DNA from 2 places in the Cellulomonas taurus genome. Region 1 is predicted to be linked to the other one. Evidence: predicted binding sites of a transcription regulator. Region 1 holds the regulator's gene; the other holds the start of a gene.
The links. Region 1 encodes LexA, which represses DNA repair genes until DNA is damaged. Its sites were predicted from a motif close to TCGAACANNTGTTCGA; they were not measured.
Positions count from the first base shown of each region.

Region 2: a site for LexA is predicted at 2,450-2,465, ahead of HGK68_RS07390 (Rv2578c family radical SAM protein). Genes of this name have one in related genera too.

Region 1 covers NZ_CP051884.1:2,139,084-2,143,494, reverse strand. Annotated here, with positions in the region: gene HGK68_RS09950 (F390 synthetase-related protein) at 1-446, opposite strand, end outside; gene HGK68_RS09945 (MBL fold metallo-hydrolase) at 443-1,282, opposite strand; gene HGK68_RS09940 (3-oxoacyl-ACP synthase III family protein) at 1,282-2,283, opposite strand; gene lexA (transcriptional repressor LexA) at 2,349-3,065, opposite strand; gene HGK68_RS09930 (LysM peptidoglycan-binding domain-containing protein) at 3,349-3,771, shown strand; gene nrdR (transcriptional regulator NrdR) at 4,247-4,411, shown strand, end outside.
Region 2 covers NZ_CP051884.1:1,591,943-1,596,353, reverse strand. Annotated here, with positions in the region: gene aspS (aspartate--tRNA ligase) at 1-1,292, opposite strand, end outside; gene HGK68_RS07390 (Rv2578c family radical SAM protein) at 1,374-2,441, opposite strand; gene HGK68_RS07385 (TspO/MBR family protein) at 2,554-3,066, shown strand; gene hisS (histidine--tRNA ligase) at 3,119-4,411, opposite strand, start outside.

The DNA of each region.
Region 1 (4,411 bases):
ACCAGCGTGATCCTGGCACCGGCGAGCAGGCCGTCCGGCAGCGCCCTCGCCAGCACCTCACCGGCCCAGCGGTCGCGTTCGGCCGCCGAGGTGAGGAAGGCGGTCTGCCGACCCGACGTGCCGGAGGACAGCCCCACGCTCAGGCCCGCCAGCTCGGTCCCGAAGTCCCGCCCACGCTCGGCGGCCCGCGCCGCCGCCAGGCAGGTCTCCAGGTCCAGGCCCCGCCGGTTCAGCTCGGCGAAGTGCGCCAGCACCTCGGCCTTGTCCACCACCGGCAGCTCGGTCAGCGGCCGACCGCCCCACTCGCGGTAGAAGGCGTACCGGGAGGGTGCCAGCCGGAGCACCCGGCGCAGGCGGCGCCGCTGCCAGCGTTCCACCGCCTCGCGGTCGGCGAACCGGCGGCGACGGGCGCGCAGGTAGTGCGCGAGCACCCGCGCCCGACTCATGCCAGCAGCCCGCGCGCGGTGTCGATCGCCGCCTGATCGTGCGAGGGCAGCACGATCAGGCCCGGGCGGCGTCGGGCGAGGTCGCCCAGCTGTGCGAGTGTCGCCCGGTATCCGGTCGGATCCTCGGTGGCGATCCGGGTCACCGGGTGGGGCAGCTCACCGTGGCTGACGGCGCGGGCGTGCCACCCGGCATCCCCGATCAGCAGGAGCTCGGGGTGCGCGGGGACATGCGTACGCACCGCGAGCCCGAGGTGTCCCGGCGCATGTCCGGGCAACGGCAGCACCTGCAGTTCCCCGTCGCCGAGCAGATCGTGGGCGGGGCCGAGCGGCGCCCAGTCGTCGGTGCTCCCTACCGGCAGGGTCGCCGGGTCCACCACCCGCCGGAGCAGGTCGGGCGGCAGCAGGCCACCGACCACCCCACGCCGCAACCGTCCCAGTCCGCGCAACGCCTGGGCCTGCGCCACTGCTCCCGGATCGGCCACCACCCGCGCCGTCGGGAAGTCGAGCAGTCCGCCCACGTGGTCGGCGTGCAGATGGGACAGCACCACCCAGTCGATGTCCGCGGCGTCCAGGCCGCGGGCGTGCAGCTGCGCCGGCACCGACTGCGCCGGGTCGAGGTGCACCGGCAGCAGCGTGCCGTAGACCCGGTCGATCCCGCGCCGCAGCAGCCGGGGCACGCGGGGCGCGTACCCGGTGTCGAACAGCACCCGGCCCCGGGGGTGCTCGATCAGCGCGACCAGTGCCGGGAACCGCACCGGCGCCCATCCGGCGCCGCGCCGGGCCACCGCTCCGGGATGCTCGGTCCAGCCCGCGGTGAGCAGCTCCACCCGCGCCATCAGTAGCGCACCACGGCAGCCGACAGGCTCAGGCCCGCCCCGGTGCCGAGCAACAGCGCGGTGTCGCCTCGGCGCAGCTGCCCGGACCGCACGGCGTGGTCGAGCGCGGTCGGGATCGAGGCGGAGACCTGGTTCCCGTGATCGGCCAGGATGTCCACCACCCGGTCGGCGCTGATCCCCGACCGCTCCCGCAGGTAGCGCAGCCCGACAGCGCTCGCCTGATGTGGGATCACCACGTCCGGCCGCACACCGCCCAGGCGGCGGTCCAGTTCCCGGACGAAGGACGGCATCGCCCGGGCCACCGCCCGCAGCAACGCCGGACCGTCCATCCGGAAGAACTGGTCACCGGGGTCGGGGGAGGGTCGCATCGTGTTGTACCGGGTGCCGCCGGACTCGATCCGGCACGCCTGCCACGCCTCCGGCCAGACGGCGGAATGCCGGGCCAGCACCGCCGAGTCGCCGACGGGTGGGCCGAGCACCGCCGCCGCGGCACCGTCGCCGAACAGCGCGGAGGACTCGGGGTCCTCGTGATTGAGGGCGGGCGATGCCAGCTCGCTCGCGACGACCGCGACCCGCCGCCAGCGTCCCGCTGTGATCCCGGTGGTGGCCAGGTCCAGGCCGGTGAGGAACCCGACGCAGGAGGCGTTCAGGTCGAAGGCCTCGCACCGGCCGCCGGTCGCGCCCAGCTGGGCCAGCACCAGCACCGCGGTGGTGGGCATCGGCTGCTGCGGTGCCACCGCGCTGACGATCACCGCGTCCAGGTCGTCGACAGTCAGCGCCGCGGCGTCCAGCGCGCGGACCAGCGCGGCCGTCGCCAGCCCGGAACTGGTCTCCGCCGGGTCGGCCCCGTCGGCCCAGTACCGGACCCGGACCCCGGAACGCCGCTCGGACGTCCCGGGCTCACGCCCGAACCGCTGGTCCAGACTCAGCGAGGTCACCTCGCGCCGCGGCAGCACGGAGCCGGTGCCGAGGATGCTGACGGGTGCAGGTGCAGTGGTCACAAGGGTGAAGCGTGCCAGTCCCGGACGCCCTGATGCTCCGGTATCCCCTAATCGGACGGTGTGGCCTACAGGCTGCGCAGCACGGACACCACGCGGCCGAGGACCTGCGCCTGGTCGCCGTCGATCGGCGAGTAGGCCGGGTTCTGCGGCAGCAGCCAGACGTGCCCGTCGGTGCGCTTGAGGGTCTTCACCGTGGCCTCGCCGTCCAGCATGGCGGCGACGATCTGACCGTTCTCCGCGACCGGCTGGCGGCGGACGACCACCCAGTCGCCGTCGCAGATCGCGGCGTCCACCATCGAGTCGCCGACCACCTTGAGCAGGAAGAGCTCGCCCTCGCCCACCAGCTGCCGGGGGAGCGGGAACACGTCCTCCACCAGCTGCTCGGCCAGGATCGGGCCGCCGGCGGCGATCCGTCCCACCACCGGCACGTAGGCGGCGGCGGGTGCACCCTCCCGGGCAGCGGTGTCCTCGTCGCCGATCAGGCTGGTGAGCGCGCCGGGCAGCGCTCCGACCGGCCGGGAGTCGTCCGGCTGGACGACCTCGATCGCCCGGGGTCGGTTCGGGTCGCGGCGCAGGTAGCCCTTGCGCTCCAGGGCGGTCAGCTGGTGCTTGACGCTGGACGGGCTGGTCAGGCCGACGGCGTCGCCGATCTCGCGCATGCTCGGCGGGTACCCACGGCTCTCCACCGAGGCGCGCACGGTGTCCAGCACCAGCCGCTGCCGCGGGGTCAGGCCGTCGCCGAGACCGATCTCGGCCTCGTCCTCGGTCGCCTTCGGTGCCATGCGCCTCTCCGTCCTTCGTGCCCACTGCCGGTCCCGGGCCGCCGTGCCGGACGACCGCCCTGGTGAGCGGGCGATCGGCGGGCGTGTCAGTGCCTCGTGATCGGGTGTTCCCAGTGCCCCGAGCCTAGGGGTCGGGACGCGCCGGATCAAACATGTGTTCGATCGTGTCTCGACATTTCCCGCCGGATCGTGGCAGTCTTCGTACAAGCGTTCGACGAACACCTGTTCGACTCGACCGGACGGACGGTCACCCAGCCAGGGTGGCAGGAGGGAAGTGGTGGCTATGAGCACCATCGCAGCGCAGCCGCGGATCATCGGCCAGGTCGCCCCCGTGCGACGCACCCGGGTCACCGCACCCGTCGCATCCACCGCGCACCCGCGGCCCCGGCCCGTCGCGTCGCAGTCCGCTCCGGACGGCCGGCTGCGCCTGACCCGGCGCGGTCGGGTGGTGGTGGTCGCCCTCGGTCTGCTGCTGGCGGTCGCCGGGGTGATGGGCGGCCGTGCGGTGGCCGAGTCGCCCCAGCAGGCGGTCGAGGTGCAGACCTACGCCGTGCAGACCGGCGACACCATGTGGAGCATCGCGCAGGGAGTGGCCCAGCCGGGGGAGGACGTCCGCGACGTCGTGCTCCAGCTGCAGCGGCTGAACGACCTGGCCGACACCTCGCTGCTCGCCGGGCAGGTGCTCCTGCTCCCGGCCGACGTCTGACGCCCGACCCGCGACGTCCTGCCCCTGACTCGACCCCCGACGCCCTGCCCTGGATGCCCGACCGCTGACGCCTGACAGGCGTCGGAGCGGTTCATCCGGGGTCACGGTGAGATTACGAAAGTCGCTGCTTGCGTAATTCGGGGAGCGCGCTCTACTGTGGTGCCACCTCGACGGCTGGCTGGGGGGCTCGCCCCGAGGGACGCGATTTCGGCACTGGTGACAGTGTCGCCGCGCGTGATCTACAACGCTGAGGCGAGGCGAGTCGCCACGGCGTGACGGGACGGGGGCGTCCCACCGAGGGTGGCCGCGAGAACACGCGGCCACCCTCGTCGTCTGTCCGGAGGGCGTCGACCCGGAAATGCCTCGCCACCGCCGCGCGCCGGTAGGGCAGGCGGCGTCCTGTGCCGGTCTCCGCCCGGTACAGTGACCCCCGCCCATCGGTGAACCGGGTGGGTGGCGCGAGGAGGAGGCACGCATGCACTGTCCGTTCTGCCGGCACCCGGACTCTCGGGTGGTCGACTCCCGGACCTCGGACGACGGTCTGTCGATTCGTCGGCGTCGGCAGTGCCCGCAGTGCAACCGTCGCTTCACCACCCTGGAGACCGCGAGCCTCTCGGTGGTCAAGCGCTCCGGCGCCACC
Region 2 (4,411 bases), 550 kb from region 1:
TCGCCGGTGGGCTTGAACAGCGGCGCGTCGACCACCCACACGAAGGACCAGGCGGACTCGTCGATCAGCCCGCCGCGCTTGCCGATCTCCAGCCGGGCGGCGCCGAGCAGCGCGCGCGCCTCGGTGGCCTTGCCCGCGGCGAAGAACACCGCGTCACCGGGCTGCGCGCCGACCGCGGCCACCAGGCCCCCGCGCTCGGCCTCGGAGATGTTCTTGGCGACCGGGCCGCCGAGCGTGCCGTCCTCACCGACGGTCACGTAGGCCAGGCCCTTGGCACCGCGCTGCTTCGCCCACTCCTGCCAGGCGTCGAACCCGCGGCGCGGGGTGGCGGCGCCACCGGGCTGGACCACCGCGCCGACGTAGGGCGCCTGGAACACGCGGAACGGGGTGTCGGCGAAGAAGTCGGTCAGCTCGACCAGCTCCAGGCCGAAGCGCAGGTCGGGCTTGTCGGTGCCGTACTTCTCCATCGCCTCGGCGTAGGTCATCCGGGCGATCGGGGTCGGGATGCGGTAGTCGATCAGGTCCCAGAGCGCGACCAGCAGCTGCTCGCCGAGCGCGATCACGTCCTCCTGGTCGACGAATGACATCTCGACGTCGAGCTGGGTGAACTCCGGCTGACGGTCGGCGCGGAAGTCCTCGTCGCGGTAGCAGCGGGCCAGCTGGTAGTAGCGCTCCATGCCACCGACCATGAGCAGCTGCTTGAACAGCTGCGGCGACTGGGGCAGGGCGTACCAGCTGCCCGGCGCCAGACGGGCGGGCACCACGAAGTCGCGGGCGCCCTCCGGAGTGGACCGGGTCAGGGTCGGGGTCTCGATCTCCACGAAGTCGTGGGCGTCCAGCACCCGGCGCGCCGCCTGGCTGGCCTTGGAGCGCAGCCGGATCGCGTGGGCGGGGGCGGGCCGACGCAGGTCGAGGTAGCGGTAGCGCAGGCGCGCCTCCTCGCCCACCGGCTCGTCCAGGGCGGTCGACACCTGGAACGGCAGCGGCGCTGCCTCGTTCAGCACCACGACCTCGGTGGCGACGAGCTCGACCTCGCCGGTGGCCAGCGCGCTGTTCGCGTTGCCCTCCGGACGGCGACCGACCTCACCGGTCACCTGCAGCACGTACTCGGCACGCAGACCGTGGGCCACCGCCTCGTCCCGGATGACCACCTGGGCGATGCCGGAGGCATCCCGCAGATCCACGAAGGCCACCCCACCGTGATCCCGGCGGCGATCCACCCACCCGGTCAGGGTGACGGTGGAGCCGATGTGCTCGGCCCGCAACGAGCCGGCGGTGTGGGTGCGCAGCACGGGGGATCCTCTCGGGTGGGGGGTGATGGCCGCCATGACGGCGACCCGGGCGAGTCTATCGCCGACGCGCGGCGTTCCTGCTCAGAACAGCGCGGCCTGCATCACCCCCGGCAGCGCGGCCTCCGGTGTCGACGCCTGGGCGGGTGACGCCTGGGCGATCGCGCCTCGTCGCCAGCGCCCGAAGGCGGTGGTCCCCTCCGGCGGGTGCGCGAGCCCGTGCCGTTCCCGCAGCGGGCGCACCCGGTCGTGCAACCAGCGCCGGTACTCCTCCGGCACGTAGGCGCCGTTGCCGTACAGGCGCCGGTACTTGGCGACCAGCGCGGGCCGGTGTTCGGCGAGCCAGCGCAGCATCAGCGGACGGACCGGGCCACGCAGGTGCAGCGGGATCGTGGTCACCCAACTCGCGCCCGCCTCCTTCAGGTCGCCGAACAACCCGTCCAGATGGGCGGTGCCGTCGGTGAGCCAGGGCATGATCGGCGCGATCAGCACCCCGCACTCCAGTCCGGCGTCCCGTGCGGCGCGGATCAGCCCGAGCCGCGCCCGAGGGGTCGGAGTGCCGGGCTCCATCGCCTGTTGCAGGTCCTCGTCCCCGATCGCCAGGGACACCGCCAGGCTCACCGGCACCTGCTCGGCCGCCCGGGTGAGCAGGGGCAGGTCCCGGCGCAGCAGCGTGCCCTTCGTCAGGACCGACAGCGGTGTACCGGACTCCGCCAGGGCGGTGATGATCCCGGGCATCAGCGCGTAGCGGCCCTCGGCCCGCTGGTAGGGATCGGTGTTGGTGCCGAGGGCGACCAGCTCGTGCCGCCAGGACCGACGGCGCAGTTCGGCGGTGAGCACCTCGACCACGTTGGTCTTCACCACGATCTGGGTCTCGAAGTCCTGGCCCGCGTCCAGGCCCAGGTACTCGTGGGTGGGTCGGGCGAAGCAGTAGGCGCAGGCGTGCAGGCAGCCCCGCATCGGGTTCACCGTCCACCGGAACGGCACCGCACTGGTGTCGTGGACCTTGTTCAGGGCCGACTTGGCGTGCACCTCGTGGAAGGTCACGCCGGTGAACTCCGGGGTGCGCACCGACCGCTGGTGCCCGGTCAGCGCGAGGCCCGGCAGCATCTCCGGCTGCGCCGCCTCGACCTTCTGTCCGTCCCATCGCATGGAGCTATTCGAACACGCGTTCGACTGACCTGACAAGCGCCGATTCCTGGCAGGTCGGGACAAGGCGCCCGGTCGAGTTGCCGGAGCACATCCCCGGACCGACCGTGGGGACATGACCACCGCCACCGCTGACCAACCGCTCCCCGTCGAACGCCGCCGTCGCACCTGGCCGGTGCTGGCCGCCCTGCTGGTGATCAACGCCCTGGTCGCCGCGGGCGGGTCGATCGCCTCCACCTCCGGCGTCGACGGCTGGTACGCCGATGCCGCCAAGCCGGACTGGATCCCGCCCAACGCGCTGTTCGGCCCGGTGTGGACGGTGCTCTACATCATGATGGCCGTCGCCGCCTGGCTGGTCTGGCGCGACGTCGACACCCGCTCGGCCCGGCTGCCGCTGATCCTGTACGGGGTCCAACTCGCGCTGAACGCCGCCTGGACGCCGGTGTTCTTCGGCGCGGAGATCCTCGGCGGCGGGCTGGTGATCATCCTCCTGCTGGAGGTCGCCCTGGTCGCCACGATCGTGGCCTTCCACCGGGTGCACCGGCTCGCGGCCTGGCTGCTCGGGCCGTACCTCGCCTGGGCGCTCTACGCCACGACGCTGAACGCCGCCGTCGCCGCACTGAACTGAGGTCATCCAGCGACGAAGGGCCGCCGGCATCCGGAGGCGGCCCTTCGTGTGGTCATGCCTGCGCGGGCACCACCCGCGGCCACCAGTCGTCCGCCGACGGCTGCCAGCTGGTGGCCTGCGCCTCGACCTGTTCACCCGACCGGATGTCCTTGACCTGGTCGCCGTCCTCGCCGGGGAACCAGACGAACGGGATGCCGCGCCGGTCGGCGTGCTTGATCTGCTTGCCGAACTTCGCCGCCGTCGGCGCCACCTCGACCGGGATGCCGCGCAGCCGGAGCTGGGCCGCCACCGCGTCCGACGCCGGGCGGGTCTCCTCGTTGATCACCGCGACCAGCACGGCGGCCGGGACGGCCCGGGTCGCCCGCACCAGACCGCCGGAGATCAGCCGGGAGACCAGCCGCGAGACACCGATCGACAGGCCGACACCCGGGTAAGTGGTCGACCCGTCGGAGGCGAGGGTGTCGTACCGCCCACCGGAACAGATCGAGCCGAGCTGCTCGTGCCCGACCAGCACCGTCTCGTAGACCGACCCGGTGTAGTAGTCCAGACCGCGGGCGATCTTGAGATCGGCCACGACGACGCCCGGTGCGCGCACCGCCGCCGCCTCGATCAGCTGACCCAGCTCGGCCAGGCCCTGCTCCATCAGCGCGGAGTCCACCCCGTGCGTCGACGCGAGGTCCCGCACCCGGTCGATCACGGTCGCGTCCGATCCGGAGATCGCCGCCAGGTCGAGGCAGGCCCGGGCCTGGGTGTCGGTGGCACCGGCCTCGGCGACCAGCAGCGCCGCCACCTTCTCGGCACCGATCTTGTCCAGCTTGTCGATGCTGCGCAGCACCGCCTCGACGTCGTCCAGCCCGATGCCGCGGTAGAACCCCTCCGCCACCCGGCGGTTGTTCACCAGGATCCGCACCTCGGGCACGCCGATCGCCCGCAGCGCACCCAGCGCCTCGGCCATCACCAGCGGCAGGTCGACCTCGTAGTGATACGGCAGCTCCCCCGCACCCACCACGTCGATGTCGGCCTGGACGAACTCGCGGAACCGGCCGTCCTGAGGCCGCTCACCGCGCCACACCTTCTGGATCTGGTAGCGCTGGAACGGGAAGGCCAGGTGACCGGCGTTCTCCAGGACATACCGCGCGAACGGCACGGTCAGGTCGAAGTGCAGTCCGAGCCCGGCGTCCTTCCCGGATTCACCCTCCTCCTGGAGGCGGCGCAGCACGTACACCTCCTTGGAGGTCTCCCCCTTGCGCAGCAGCTGGTCCAGCGGCTCGACCGCCCGGGTCTCGATCCCGGCGAAGCCGTGCAGTTCGAAGGTGCGCCGCAGGGTGTCGAGGACGTGCTGCTC